4 regions of the Paenibacillus sp. sgz302190 genome follow, and region 1 is predicted to be linked to each of the others. Evidence: a T-box and tRNA genes for the amino acid it is inferred to sense, from the RefSeq annotation. Region 1 holds a T-box; the other regions hold tRNA genes.
What was found. The T-box of region 1 lies ahead of argS (arginine--tRNA ligase domain-containing protein). A T-box ahead of a tRNA ligase gene usually reads a tRNA of that ligase, here a tRNA-Arg.

Region 1 (3,270 bases):
CCTCCGCGATGCTCTTGATGCTGCATAAATTTCGTTGTAGGAAGCCTTAAGATGTGGTAAACTTTCCACCGGAAACGGAAATGAAAGGAGTACGCATCTTCATGTGGCTTATTTTCTCGGTATTCGCTGCGATCAGTTTCGGTTTGCGCGGCATTTTGTATCACTGGACAAGCCAGCAGTCGTTGAACCGCAATGCTTTGCTGAGCGGTGCTTTTTTTATGGGCGCGCTGCTTAGTCTTGCGTGCAGCATCATATACAAGCAAAGCTGGACGGCGTCCTCCTTGATCGGCCTGCAAATGGGGCTGTTCTCCTTCGGCGCCAACGCCAGCATGTTCAAAGGCTTCGCCGTTGGCAAGGCGTCGCTTGTGGCGATTTTGACGGCGCTGCCTTCCGTCATCGTCGTTGTGGCCGCTTACGGACTGTGGGGGGAGAAGCTGAGCGGCATGCAGGTTATCGCCTTCGTCGTCATCGTCGCGGGAGTGCTGCTCGTCCGCTACTCGAACGACATTTCCATAAACAATCTCCAAGGAGCCCAGTGGGGATTGCTCTCGCTATTGTTGTTCGCCTGCAACGATTTATCAGGCAAATGGTCCACGCTTCAGGCGGCGCCGATGTTTCCGACGCTTTTTTGCATGTTTGCGATGGGAACCGTCTGCTTCGGCGGCTGGTGGCTGAAGGACCGGATACACTCGGTCCGTACTGAAGCAGCCCCTGCCAAATGGGGAGAGTGGCGGACGTTCGGGATAGGGATGGCCGTCGGCATTACGAATGTGGTCGGCATGATCCTTATTTTGCGAGCTTTCGACGTAGGCAAGGCGGGCCTTGTATCCGCGGTCGTAGCGCTTAACGTTCTGCTTGTTTTGCTTTATACGCGCTTTGTCGTTAAGGACAGGTTCAGCCCTTTGGAGCTGTCGGGAATGTCCATGGCTTTTGGCGGCATTATGATCATTCGGTTATTTGCAGGCTGAGGCCGGGAACCGGCAAGCGGCAGGGCGGCAGCACGGCAGCTCGGCAGCTCGGTGAGAGCCCGCTTGACAACCAGGCGGCGTTCCTGTATAAATGATTTTAAATATTCAGCCAATTACATATGTGAGTATTGATGAACGGGGAAGTAGTTTTTGACGTCCAGTCTCAGCGAGCCGGCTATGGTGGGAACCGGTACGGGCGCCTTGAATGAAACGGTCCCGGGAAATGGTCTTCTGAAGCGGATAAGCCGACAGTAGGGAGATCCGGCTTTTGCCGTTATCGATCGAGAGGTTTATTTTGCATATGCGAAAATGAACACTTAGAGTGGTACCGCGGGAACTGTTGAGCTCTCGTCTCTTGTTTAAGAGACGGGGGCTTTTTGATTTTGCGCAAACCGAAGGAGGAATTGGCATGATTCATATTTTGTTGTCCGAAGAGATTAAAAAGCAGGCAAACGCGCTGCTGGAACGTTCGGGGACGATTTGGCCCGATGCGCTTAAAGTGGTCATCGAGCATCCGCCGCATCCGGATCACGGGGACTATAGCTCGAACATCGCCATGCAGCTGGCCAAAGTTCTCAAGCAACCGCCGATGCTCATTGCCGCAAACTTGCAGGAGCTGCTGGAGGAGGCGGGCGGCATGGAAGGGTTGTTCCGGAAAATCGCCGCTGCGCCGCCGGGTTTTCTTAATTTTTATGTCGACTGGCAGGCATGGGCGGCAAAAGATTGGCGCACGGCCCCCGCTGCGCCGCAGAAGCGGACGAAAGTGCTGGTCGAGCACACTTCGATTAATCCGAACAAATCGGCCCATATCGGCCATTTGCGAAATTCCTGCATAGGGGACACGCTGGCCCGCATGCTCGCGCGTACCGGCTGTGAGGTGGAGGTTCACAATTATATCGACGATCTCGGCAACCAATTGGCGGATACGGTGGTGGGTATACTGCATGCGGAGCCGGAACAACCGGAGCAAACGGAACAGTCAGTGCAGTTGGAACAACCCGGACAATCCGTACAGCCGGAACAATCGCAGCGGGCGTTCAGCCGTTTCGGCGACTTTTGCTGGGAGAACGTATGCCTGGGTGAATAAGGAGTACAAGGCGAACCCCGCCTTGCTGGAAAAGCGCTCGACGGTGCTTCATGCGCTGGAAGCGGGGAACTCCAATCTGGCGTGGATCGGCTCGCTGGTGGCGGAGCGCATCGTCCGCGAGCAGCTTGAGGAGATGAAGCAGTTCGGGATTGAATACGACGTACTCGTCTGGGAAAGCAGCATCGTGCGGGAGGGTTTATGGCAGGCGGCGTTCGAAATGCTGCAGCGCACGGCTGCGTTCGGCAAAGTGACCGAAGGCAAGCTCGCCGGCTGCTGGGTGCTGAAGCATAGGGAGGAAGCGGAGGACGAGGCGCATGCATCCGATTTTCAAGCCGATAAAGTGCTGGTTCGGGGAAATGGTATTTTAACGTACACGGCCAAAGATATCGCCTACCATTTGTGGAAATTCGGGCTGCTGCCCAAAGATTTCGTCTACAAGCCGTTTGCCGACGGCATCTGGTCGACCGCGCCGGAAGGCTGCGGCAGGCCGGTCGGCCAAGCCGACATCGTGATCAATGTGATCGATCACCGGCAGGAATATCCTCAAGCGATGGTAAAGCTGGCGCTTGAATCGCTCGGCTGCGCGGAGCAGGCCGCCAGGCTGCGGCATGTGAGCTACGGCGTCGTTTCGCTGAGCCCCGATACCGCTGCCGGTCTGGGGATTGACGTTTCCGACGGCAAAAGCTCTTACGCGATGTCCGGCCGCCAGGGCATCGGCATCAAAGTGGCCGATTTGCTCCGTCGCATGGAAGCGGCCATCGGTGCCAAGCGTTCCCGGAACGAGGGCATATCGAGCCGGGAAATCGCTGCGGCGGCGATCCGCTACCACCTGCTCAAATACAACCTGTCAACCGAGGTCGTATTCGATTTGCAGCAGGCCACCGAGGTGACGGGCAACTCCGGCGTTTATTTGCTGTACGCCTGCGCGCGAGCCAGCCGCATCATGGAAAAAGCCGGAGAAGAGCGGCTGCAGCAAGCTTCTTTCCTTGCGGACGCGACGCTGCTGCGGCCGCAGGAGCTCAGTTTGCTGCGGCATATCGCCTACTGGCCGGAGACGCTGGACACGGCGATACAGCAGTTGGCTCCGAATGTAATTTGCGCCTATGCCTTTGAGCTGGCTTCGCTGTTCAGCCATTTTTACAGCTCGTGCCCGATACTGAAAGGCCCGGAGGAAGTTGTTTCCCACCGCCTGTGGATCACAAAAACATATATGGA
Region 2 (3,270 bases), on a different contig from region 1:
ACGCCAAGAACGATTGTAATATCTTCGTCAGTTGCAGGAGCGGAGATGATTACTTTCTTAGCGCCGCCTTTCAGGTGAAGGGAAGCTTTTTCTTTCGCTGTGAAAATACCGGTAGATTCAACAACGATTTCAGCGCCTACGGAAGCCCAAGGCAGGTTTCCAGGGTCGCGCTCAGCGAATACTTTGATGGAACGGCCATTCACGATCAGTTCGCCTTCGCCAGCTTCTACAGTAGCGTTAAGTTTGCCGTGAGTTGTGTCGTACTTGAGCAAGTGAGCCAATGTTTTTACGTCTGTCAGATCGTTTACTGCCACGATTTGAACTTCAGTGCTGTTCAGAGCTGCGCGGAACACGTTGCGTCCAATACGTCCGAAACCGTTAATACCTACTTTTACCATAGCGAATTCCTCCTAAGATTTAAAAATTATATGGTCAAGACGGTCAAAAAGACACGTCATGATGGCATTTGTGGGGCATGCTTCATAATTTCCAGCGCGGCGGCTTCATCCGTCACGAGCACGTCTTCCTGGCCGTGAAGCAGTACTGAAGCGATCGCTTCCCCCTTGCTCTTGCCGCCTGCGACGCCGATGACGACTTCAACGCGCTGAATGTCTTCCAGCCTGAGGCCGACTGTAGCCATCTTGTGGACGACATTTCCTTGCCGGTCAAAATAATAGCCGAACGCTTCGGCCAAAGCTCCTTCTTCCTGCAAGCTTTGCGTCGTCCGGGCATCCACCTTGCGCCTGCGGGCCATGACCATAGCTTCTCCGATTCCGTGTACGACGATGCGGCAGCTGCGCACGACGTCGACAACCTCCTGGATCTGCGGGTCCTGGATCAAAGTCTGATAAGCTTCTTCGCCCAAATGGTCGGGCACATGCAAAAGCCTGTATTTGCCGCCTGTCTTTTTGGCCATAATGGATGCGATGGTGTTCGCCTGCATATCCACGCTCTCGCCGAGTCCGCCCCGGGCCGGTACGAACCAACTGCCCTTCATGCGCGACGAGATCGTCAAATGGTTCGCAACCTGCGCCATCGTCGATCCGCCTGTTACAGCAATGACATCGTCTTTGGCGACGTGTTTGCGCAAAGCGGCCGCTCCTGCCCGTCCAAGCTCCTTCTTCGTGAAGGCGGAGACGTCCGAATCGCCGGGCACGACGATTACCTGGGCGATTTGAAACGCCCGGCTGATGCTCTCTTCCAGGTCGGTCAGACCGAAAGCGGCTTTAATGATCGGTTCCATCTTCTCCAGAAGCCGGTGGCCGGATTCGCTGACCTTCATGCCGGTGGCATCCGTCTCCAGCAGGCCCAGCTCCTTGAGGAACTCGACCTCGCCGCGCAGGACGCGCTCCGTCATATCGAGCGAGCTGGCCAGCGTTCTTCTCCCTACGACACCGGAAACAAGGATGTGGCGCAGAATCGAGTAACGTTTTTTCATAACATCCATGAGGTCCGGCAAGAGCTGCTTTTGAATGTCAAGGATTTCTCTCATATGACGATCACAACGCTCCTGCTCCATTGATTGGACGTTTTATGTCCCGGGTATGCATTTTTCGTCCCACCCGAGCAAAAAAAATTGAGTACTGCCAGTACTTCAAATTCGGTAAGTCTTTAACTTGAATCGCACATTGTCGAGATATATCGTTCCGTGCATTATTATTATAACCAATTGCTTTGTCAGATTCAACAATTGTTCAAATATTTTTGCCTTTTTTTACTGAAAGCATTTTCAGTCTTGCTTTTTTTTATTCGGTGTCATATAATAACCCTTGCTTCACTAAATTTCAATTGCATGCGCCCGTGGTCCAATGGATATGACGTAGGCCTCCGGAGCCTGAGATAGGGGTTCGATTCCCTTCGGGCGCGCCAACACGAACGAAGATCAGTTGCGAAACTGATTTTTTTTGATTATAAGTTTGACCTTTCTTGACCTTTGTTTGTTTTTTCGGTATCATACTAGTTAACAACGAGTTCGTTTGAAAATGTTCCCTTTCGTATTAAGAAAGGCGCAGACTTTTTAAACATTCTCTTGGCCATACTGTAAGTAGTATTTCCATTTGAAACCATTGTACCCATCGAAGGAGGTAATTCTCATGAGTTTTATCCCTATGGTCGTTGAACAGGACGCCCGCGGCGAAAGAGGCTATGATATCTATTCCCGTTTGCTGAAGGACCGCATCATTTTCCTCGGTACCGGCGTAAACGATGTCGTCGCGAACTCCATTATTGCCCAGCTTCTTTTCCTGGCCGCACAAGACCCTGACAAAGATATCAGCCTTTACATCAATAGCCCAGGCGGTTCCATTACAGCAGGGATGGCCATCTACGATACGATGCAGTTCATCAAGCCGGACGTTTCCACGATCTGCGTGGGCATGGCCGCTTCCATGGGCGCATTCTTGCTGACGGCCGGCGCCAAAGGCAAACGCTACGCGCTTCCTAACAGCGAAGTGATGATCCATCAGCCGCTCGGCGGTGCGGAAGGTCAAGCTTCCGATATCGAGATCCGCGCGAAACGCATCCTCAAAATGCGCGACAACCTGAACAAAATTCTTGCCGAGCGCAGCGGCCAGCCGCTGGAGCGCATCGAGAAGGATACGGACCGCGACTACTTCATGAGCGCTGCGGAAGCGGCGGAATACGGACTTATCGACAAAGTCATCGAGCGCGTGTAACGCCATCCGCTCAAAACAACAAAAAACCAGCCTTCCCGAACGCTTCCGGGCGCTCAGGGGCTGTTTTTTTTATGCTTACTTTTTATCTTCCATAGGGTAGAAAATCAGATCGATCGGGAACGCCGATCCCGCCGGAGGCGTGAACTCGATATCCAGGGAATCTTCGCTTCCCGTGGTCCGGGCCAGCAGCGTCAAACCGTCGAACGCCGTGACTACGCCGGAATACGGAACGGGAATCATTTCTCCGTTCACCTTGAACGGGCCTTTGAACACGCCGCCTTTGGCCATCATCATGACCGCCATTTTGCGCGGCTTGTTGATATGCATTTTGTACACGACGCCGTAGTTGCCGCCGTTATCCACGTTTTCCTTGCGCATCACATCGTAGCCTTTGACGAACGGGTCGGTTTTGTTGTCTCCGATCGATACCACCGATGTTTTGGTAAAGGATGAAGCATCTATATCCCAATTAATCTGGGAGACCGGGAACGTTCCCCGCACATGGCCGGTGTAAGGCAGCAGCGGAAGATCTTTCAACGAGTTCGTGGACAGCTTCTCGGTAACGGCAAAAGACATTTGCAGTTCCCCATCGGTT
Region 3 (3,270 bases), on a different contig from region 1:
CAATACCACGCCTATTCGTTCCTTTGCTCAAGTAACAAACACGCTAACTTAACAGCTAGATTCGCTCAAATAAAACAGGAAACCTACCAGGGCTAAACGGTAAGAAGTTCTTTGCGTTATTTATTCCGGTCGGCCGCTGTCTTTTTTACGCCAATTTTTCGGATGGTTCGGTTGGGCAGGATTCGGTTGGTTCTTATCAAGTATCCACGTTTTACCGATTTGAACCGCTTTAACGCGCCCTTCTGCGCAATAGTTTTTGATGGTACCCGGCGATAATCCCCATATTTCCGCGGCCTCCTGGACACCCATAATATGATCAAGGGGGTTCATGACGGTTACCTCTGTTTCCGTACGATTATTAACGTATATAGCGATATAGCGAGCGTGATAATTGAAATTACGAAAGTGACGTAAGCCATTGAGTACACGGCTCCTTTCGCGTATAATGATTGTTAGGGGGAGAGGTTTTAAACCTCTCCGGTGATTTACTTACGAGACTTCGAGCGCTTCCGACGCTTGGAGTCTTTTTCTTTTCGGTGATTTTCCAGCACTATGTAGAGATTGACGAGAGCAACCAATAGCTGGATTATCGCCGTCAGAAGGGTAAGCATTTACATCACCTCCTAACGGTTTCATTATATCATGTGCGATAACGCATGTAAAGGGGGTTGCAAGTCAGAGGCGCATTGGATTATTCCGATTCAGTCTGCACGTAAACGGCTACCACTGCCCCTATTATGGTTTCTTGGTCTTTTGATCGTTGTCTGCTATGTACTCGAACAGCTCAGCAGGAGTGCAGTCTAATGTTTTACATAATAGATTAAGAACCTCAACACTAACTGCTTTAACGTGTTTGTCTTCCTCACGTAATTTTTCATTGTTAACCCACTGGCTCAAAGTATTCGGTCGAATGCCAGTCTGTTTGCTTATTTGGTACATGGTCATCCCACGTTTATCTAACATCTCCGAAAGCTTAAAACGAATCAACGAAAACCACGCTCCTATTAATTTCCATTCTACCACAATAACAACGCTTGACGTTATTAACAAATTGGGTTAATATCAATTTAAGATAATAACTCAAAATGATATTATAAATTTCATTTCACATACGGAACCTCAGTTTACACGCGAGCGTCCTGACCGGAAAGGAGGTGATGGCTATTCGCAAGATAACGGTACGAATGAAACATCGGGATGACGTTGCTAATGAAATGTTAGTTTTTGATTGGAATGCGTATCTACTAATAGAGAATGTAGCGTTGATTCTCGAACCGGAAGACGAAATCGTTACGATATCACGCGTAAAGTTGCGCGAAGATGGGACATACGTGCGTACGTCCTCAGGCGGCTTTTGCCGTATGAAGGTGGCTGTTTTCTGACTGAGGAGTATGCGCGCCAGCGCGTTGTTAACCTGTGCTTCGAAATAAGCCAGCTCATAAGTCCATAAATAAAAAAACTTCCTACGTTTATTACCGTAAGAAGTTCGCATAAATTGCGTTTGATTCCACCCGATTAAAGCGGGGTTATACGCGCCACGGCGGGATTCGAACCCGCGACGCACAGTTTAGGAAACTGTCGCTCTATCCTGCTGAGCTACGGGCGCATAGCAAAGACTATTTTAACACGGAGTTTTTCGTCATGCAACCGTGCTCTTGCCTTGCCAGCTTGCCGGTCTAGGAATCTAGGTTCGGATCGAACAGACTTCTAGACCTTGTTCCGAAGCTTGCGGAAGAACTGGGTCAGCAGCGCTGCGCATTCTTCCTGCAGCACGCCGCTGATTACGTCGACGCGGTGATTGAAACGTTCTTCCTGCAGCAGGTTCATCAGCGTGCCGGCGCACCCTGCTTTGGGATCTGCGGTACCATAGATCACTTGCGGAATGCGCGATTGAACGATGGCTCCCGCGCACATCGGACACGGCTCCAGCGTGACGTAGAGCTTGCAGTCCAGTAGACGCCACGCCTGCAAATGCTCGCTGGCCTGGCGGATCGCGATCATCTCGGCATGAGCGGTCGGATCCAGGGACGTTTCGCGCAGGTTGTAGCCGCGGCCTATAATTTCACCGTCACGCACGACAATAGCGCCGATTGGAACTTCACGGATCGTTTCGGCTTTCAAAGCTTCATGGATCGCTTCCCGCATCCAATATATATGTTCATCCACAGGGGACACCTCGCTTAAAAAAATGTTATCCACATGTGAATAGAAGTCGAACAAGCATTCGTTGTTAACATTCTGTGGACAAGTGTGTGGATAAGTTGAAAAGTTGTGGATATATGAGTTTCATTGTAGGGACTCGCCGCTCTGAAATCAAGCTGCCTGCGAAAACGGTTGAATCCGACGGCTAAACTAGGTATACTAGAATTAAAATTTTAGGTCTTTTAACCTACTGATAGGTATAATCGCATACATAACGAGATCAGATTTGATAAGGGCAAACTTGCCGAAAGGCAAGGACGCAAAGCCGAGGGTCTAAAGTTCTACAAGAACCATGACAGCCTGGTTACCGGAAATCAAGCTTGTTTGATTTAGGTAAATAGGTTGCCCCGACAGGAAGGGACAGTCTATTTTTTTATTTATAGCCTAATCTGTTTGTAGAGAACAGGAGGATATGCCATGAAGCTGTCGGATAGGGAGAGAAAGATGGATTTGGTCAAAATCTACGGAAGCAAGGAAGGCAACGACGCGGAAATTTTGATTGACAGCAAAGCGGTGCTGGATAAAAGCGATTTTGTAGCGACGGGAATAGTAACGTACGTGCTTGGCGACATTATCGAAATCGAGCTGCCTCAATACGATGTTTTTCGGCTCGGGGACAAGGTCAAGATTACGGTTTATTCCAAATCGGGGCTATTCGTTTTTGAGACGTCGGTCGTGGCCAAAGACGAGGGTTCGATCATCGTGATTAATCCGCCCGATAACCGGAAGAAGTTTACGGAGAAGAGGGAGCACCCGCGAATCGATGTCGTTCAGGGCGGCTTGCTGCACAGTCTGCATGACAAGAATAAGAGAAACAAGCAAAGTTTCGAGCATCCGATCAGCCTTAGCGTCAAAAATATCAGCTTGAGCGGCGTAGGATTTGTGATTGAAAACAATATGAATGCGGATAAAAATATGAGTCTGGAAAATAGCGCGCGGCTCGAAATCGAGCTTCTGCTCGGTTTTTCCATATCTTGCGTAACCGAAATCGTCCGAAGAGAGGCTTTGGGTGCAGGCTTTTTTTATTACGGAGTCCGATACGTTGAAATTCCGGAAAATAAAACGAAT
Region 4 (3,270 bases), on a different contig from region 1:
GTACGAAATGGCCGGGTATGGAGAAAACCTGCGAAAGTGCAGTTTTTTTCTATGAAAATAGTTCATTTTGGCGAAAAAGCCTGCGAAAGTGCAGGAATTTTCGATTAAAACGGTTCTTAGTTTGCGTATCCACCGAAAAGCCTGCACTTTTGCAGGAATTTTTCGCTGCCAGCGTATCGGCGAGCAAAAGGATGTACTTTTGCAGGCTTTTTCGGGTTGCCGATGACATACCAGCCCTAGAGGGCGCGTTTTTCAACGTTTAAGCTTTTTTTGTGCATGTGAACATTTAGTCGGTTTCCGCGGCCAACCGGATTGCGGAATTTTTAAATGCGGAAAAGAAGGTTGACAACTTGCAGCAAGTTATTGATAATCAATAGTAATTATTACTATTAAAATCGAGACAAACAGTTGTGATTGCAACGGGCAATTGCGGCGCATCCGCATCTCCCGGGCGCTCGTACCGGATCCTGAGCTGATCTGTGCCGAACCTTTCTGCCTTGGACGTTTACGTTCAGTCGCGTGTGCTCGACCGACCGCCATTATGCAGTGAAGGCGAGTGAGCTGCTGAAGGAAGCGGCCTATTGCTTTCTTTCCCGCGATATTGCCGTAAGAGCCTCGTTGTGCGATCGTATCGCATTTATCGATTAGGCGTTATTGTCGAAGCGGGGAGCGCGTCAGAGCTTATTTACAGGCCCAGTCACGCTTGTACGGCGGCTTTGATGGCGGATGTGCCATTCTACCTGAATTCGGTTGAAAGGATGATTGAAATGACAACGTGGGATTTATCGACAGTCAGGCATCATGTTCTGATTTGCAACGGCGGCTCGTGCCTGCGCAAACAGGGCGACGAAACGACGGCGGCAATCCGCGAAGAGATTTCCAGGCTCGGCGCCGAGCGGCTTATACATACGACGCGAACGAGATGCAACGGCCGCTGCGAGGATGCCTGTGTCGTTACGGTGTATCCTGAAGGCATATGGTATCAAAAAATGACGCCGGAAACCGGCCGGCGGCTCGTTCGCGAGCATTTGCTGGACGGCAAGCCGCTTGAGGAACATATGATTTATACGTACGAGCATCGCTTCACACCAACGGGAACAAGCGTCCCCGGCGTCGATCGCGCCAAATCGAAGTGACAAGCTTCGCCATCCGCATCAAAGACGATCGGATATGTTTTTGCCCTGCCGCTTGCGGGGCGATTTTTTTTATAGTTTGATAGACGGCAAAAAAGACCGCGAAATCTCGCGGCCTCTTTCATTTAAAGGACGTCCCAGGAGGGATTCGAACCCCCGACCGTACGCTTAGAAGGCGTATGCTCTATCCTGCTGAGCTACTGGGACACATACGTGAATCGCCTGCGGTTTCAATCCGTTTTTGGCGAAGCAAGAGTTATATTATCATATGGTTTTCGTTCAAGTCAACCCCCGAATGAAAAGTTTATTTTGCAATCCGCATCGCAATCAAGTACACTGACACCATCGAGGAGTCCGGCGGTTGGAGCTGCTTTTGTGTTTGCCGAGTTCGCCCGCCAGACTTCCAGATCGTTTTTGAGGTGATGAAAATAGCCGGGCAATTTTTGAATAACGTGGTCCTTTTCCCGAAAACGGAGCAGTTTTACGAGGAAGAGCTGACCCGATTTTTGCAAAGAGAGCAGTATGGCGAAGCTGTGGAGCTGCTGTCTTTTTTGCTGAGATTTCCGCGGGACGGCGACCGCAAGGCGGAACAGTGGGAAGCGCTGCTGAGCTGGCTGCAAACGATGATGCCGAATGCGGTGATTCCCGGGGCGCTTTCGCCGGAAGAGGAGCAGGAGACGACGGAGGAGGAAATGCTTCGCCAGTACGTCGAGGAGAAGGCGTCCGTCGACACCGCTTTCGTCGACAAGCTTTTGCGCATGCTGCGCAAGGGGACGCTCGAACAGCAGCTGGCTGCGCTGGAGCAGCTCGGTTTTGTGAAACATCCGGAGGCCGCCGCTGCGGTCCGGGAATGGCTGCGGGACGCGCCGCGCCATCCGATCCTGCAATTCAAGGCGCTGCAGGCTCTGAAGCACATGGGCGAGAGCGGGGCGATACACCTGTTCAAAAACGGGAAGCACGTTTTCGTCGAGATCGAGGAGACGCCGCTGTGCGCCGAGGAATTCCCGGCTCAAATACGCGACATGATCCGCAGAATCGCGGACACCAGCGAAAGGAATCAGCCGGACTTCGCTTTTTTTGCCGAGCGGACTTGGCAGGAATTTCTCGCCTACGCGTACGGAACCCCCCTCTACAGCGGTCTGCTCGCGCAGGAAGAGGGCATCGTCGATATTTGGGCCTCGGCTCTGCACGCCGTGCTGCAGGAGAAATTGTTCGGTTCCGCCGACCATGAAGAGCATCGGGAAATGTACGGCATCACGGATTCCATGCACCTTTCCTGGAAGCAAGCTTACGCCGCGCTCCGCAAGTATTTGGAGTTCATGACCCCGGAGCAATCTTAGTTCTAAAGCGCGCCTTGAAATGAAAAAGTAATATGTTATAATAGAATGGTTATAATGGCAAGTAGAGGTGTTAGAGTTGTCGCTTCACTCGCCAGAACGTGAAAATATGTCATGGTACATTTTTGGAGGGGAAGGCATAAAATGAAAGCAAGTTGGGAAAAAATAGAGAAGAACGTAGGCGTTCTTGAAGTGGAAGTTGGCGCAGAGCGCGTCGCAGATGCACTTGATAAAGCATTCAAAAAAGTATCCGCGAAAGTGAACGTTCCGGGCTTCCGCAAAGGCAAAGTGCCTCGTTCCATCTTTGAAGCTAAATTTGGCGTGGAAAGCTTGTACCAAGACGCTCTGGATATCATTTTGCCAGAGGCATACGTGCAAGCGGTTGAAGAAGCGGGCATCGATCCGGTCGACCGTCCTGAAGTGGACGTTGAACAATTCGGCAAAGGCCAGGCTTTGAAGTTCAAAGCGAAAGTAACCGTTAAACCGGAAGTAACTCTGGGCGATTACAAAGGACTCGAAGTTGAAGTTTCCGACGCCAACGTTACGGACGAAGAAGTGAACGAAGAGCTGAAGCGTCTGCAGCAGCGCCATGCGGAACTTGTCGTTCTTGAAGAAGGACAAGCAGCAAACGGCGACGTTGTTGTTCTCGACTTCGAAGGATTCGTTGACGGCGAAGCGTTCCAAGGCGGCAAAGCGGAGAAATATTCCCTTGAGCTTGGATCGGGCAGCTTCATCCCGGGCTTTGAGGATCAACTGGTTGGTCTGGCCAAAGACGAAGAGAAGGAAGTTAACGTAACGTT

Region 2: it encodes a tRNA-Arg, which carries the amino acid that the T-box ahead of argS (arginine--tRNA ligase domain-containing protein) is inferred to sense. The anticodon was not compared.
Region 3: it encodes a tRNA-Arg, which carries the amino acid that the T-box ahead of argS (arginine--tRNA ligase domain-containing protein) is inferred to sense. The anticodon was not compared.
Region 4: it encodes a tRNA-Arg, which carries the amino acid that the T-box ahead of argS (arginine--tRNA ligase domain-containing protein) is inferred to sense. The anticodon was not compared.

The regions. Positions count from the first base shown of each region.
Region 1 covers NZ_JBZYAO010000003.1:269,023-272,292, forward strand. Annotated here, with positions in the region: gene AC6RNO_RS06270 (EamA family transporter) at 102-968, shown strand; T-box leader at 1,091-1,327, shown strand; gene argS (arginine--tRNA ligase domain-containing protein) at 1,378-2,055, shown strand; gene AC6RNO_RS06280 (DALR anticodon-binding domain-containing protein) at 2,048-3,270, shown strand, end outside.
Region 2 covers NZ_JBZYAO010000004.1:30,901-34,170, reverse strand. Annotated here, with positions in the region: gene gap (type I glyceraldehyde-3-phosphate dehydrogenase) at 1-398, opposite strand, end outside; gene AC6RNO_RS06835 (sugar-binding domain-containing protein) at 455-1,492, opposite strand; tRNA gene AC6RNO_RS06830 (tRNA-Arg) at 1,795-1,869, shown strand; gene clpP (ATP-dependent Clp endopeptidase proteolytic subunit ClpP) at 2,094-2,675, shown strand; gene AC6RNO_RS06820 (copper amine oxidase N-terminal domain-containing protein) at 2,751-3,270, opposite strand, start outside.
Region 3 covers NZ_JBZYAO010000042.1:267-3,536, forward strand. Annotated here, with positions in the region: gene AC6RNO_RS30650 (helix-turn-helix domain-containing protein) at 121-330, opposite strand; gene AC6RNO_RS30655 (helix-turn-helix domain-containing protein) at 736-987, opposite strand; tRNA gene AC6RNO_RS30660 (tRNA-Arg) at 1,532-1,606, opposite strand; gene tadA (tRNA adenosine(34) deaminase TadA) at 1,708-2,166, opposite strand; cyclic di-GMP riboswitch class I at 2,427-2,514, shown strand; gene AC6RNO_RS30670 (PilZ domain-containing protein) at 2,620-3,270, shown strand, end outside.
Region 4 covers NZ_JBZYAO010000015.1:73,111-76,380, reverse strand. Annotated here, with positions in the region: gene AC6RNO_RS17940 ((2Fe-2S) ferredoxin domain-containing protein) at 768-1,136, shown strand; tRNA gene AC6RNO_RS17935 (tRNA-Arg) at 1,267-1,340, opposite strand; gene AC6RNO_RS17930 (HEAT repeat domain-containing protein) at 1,577-2,473, shown strand; gene tig (trigger factor) at 2,615-3,270, shown strand, end outside.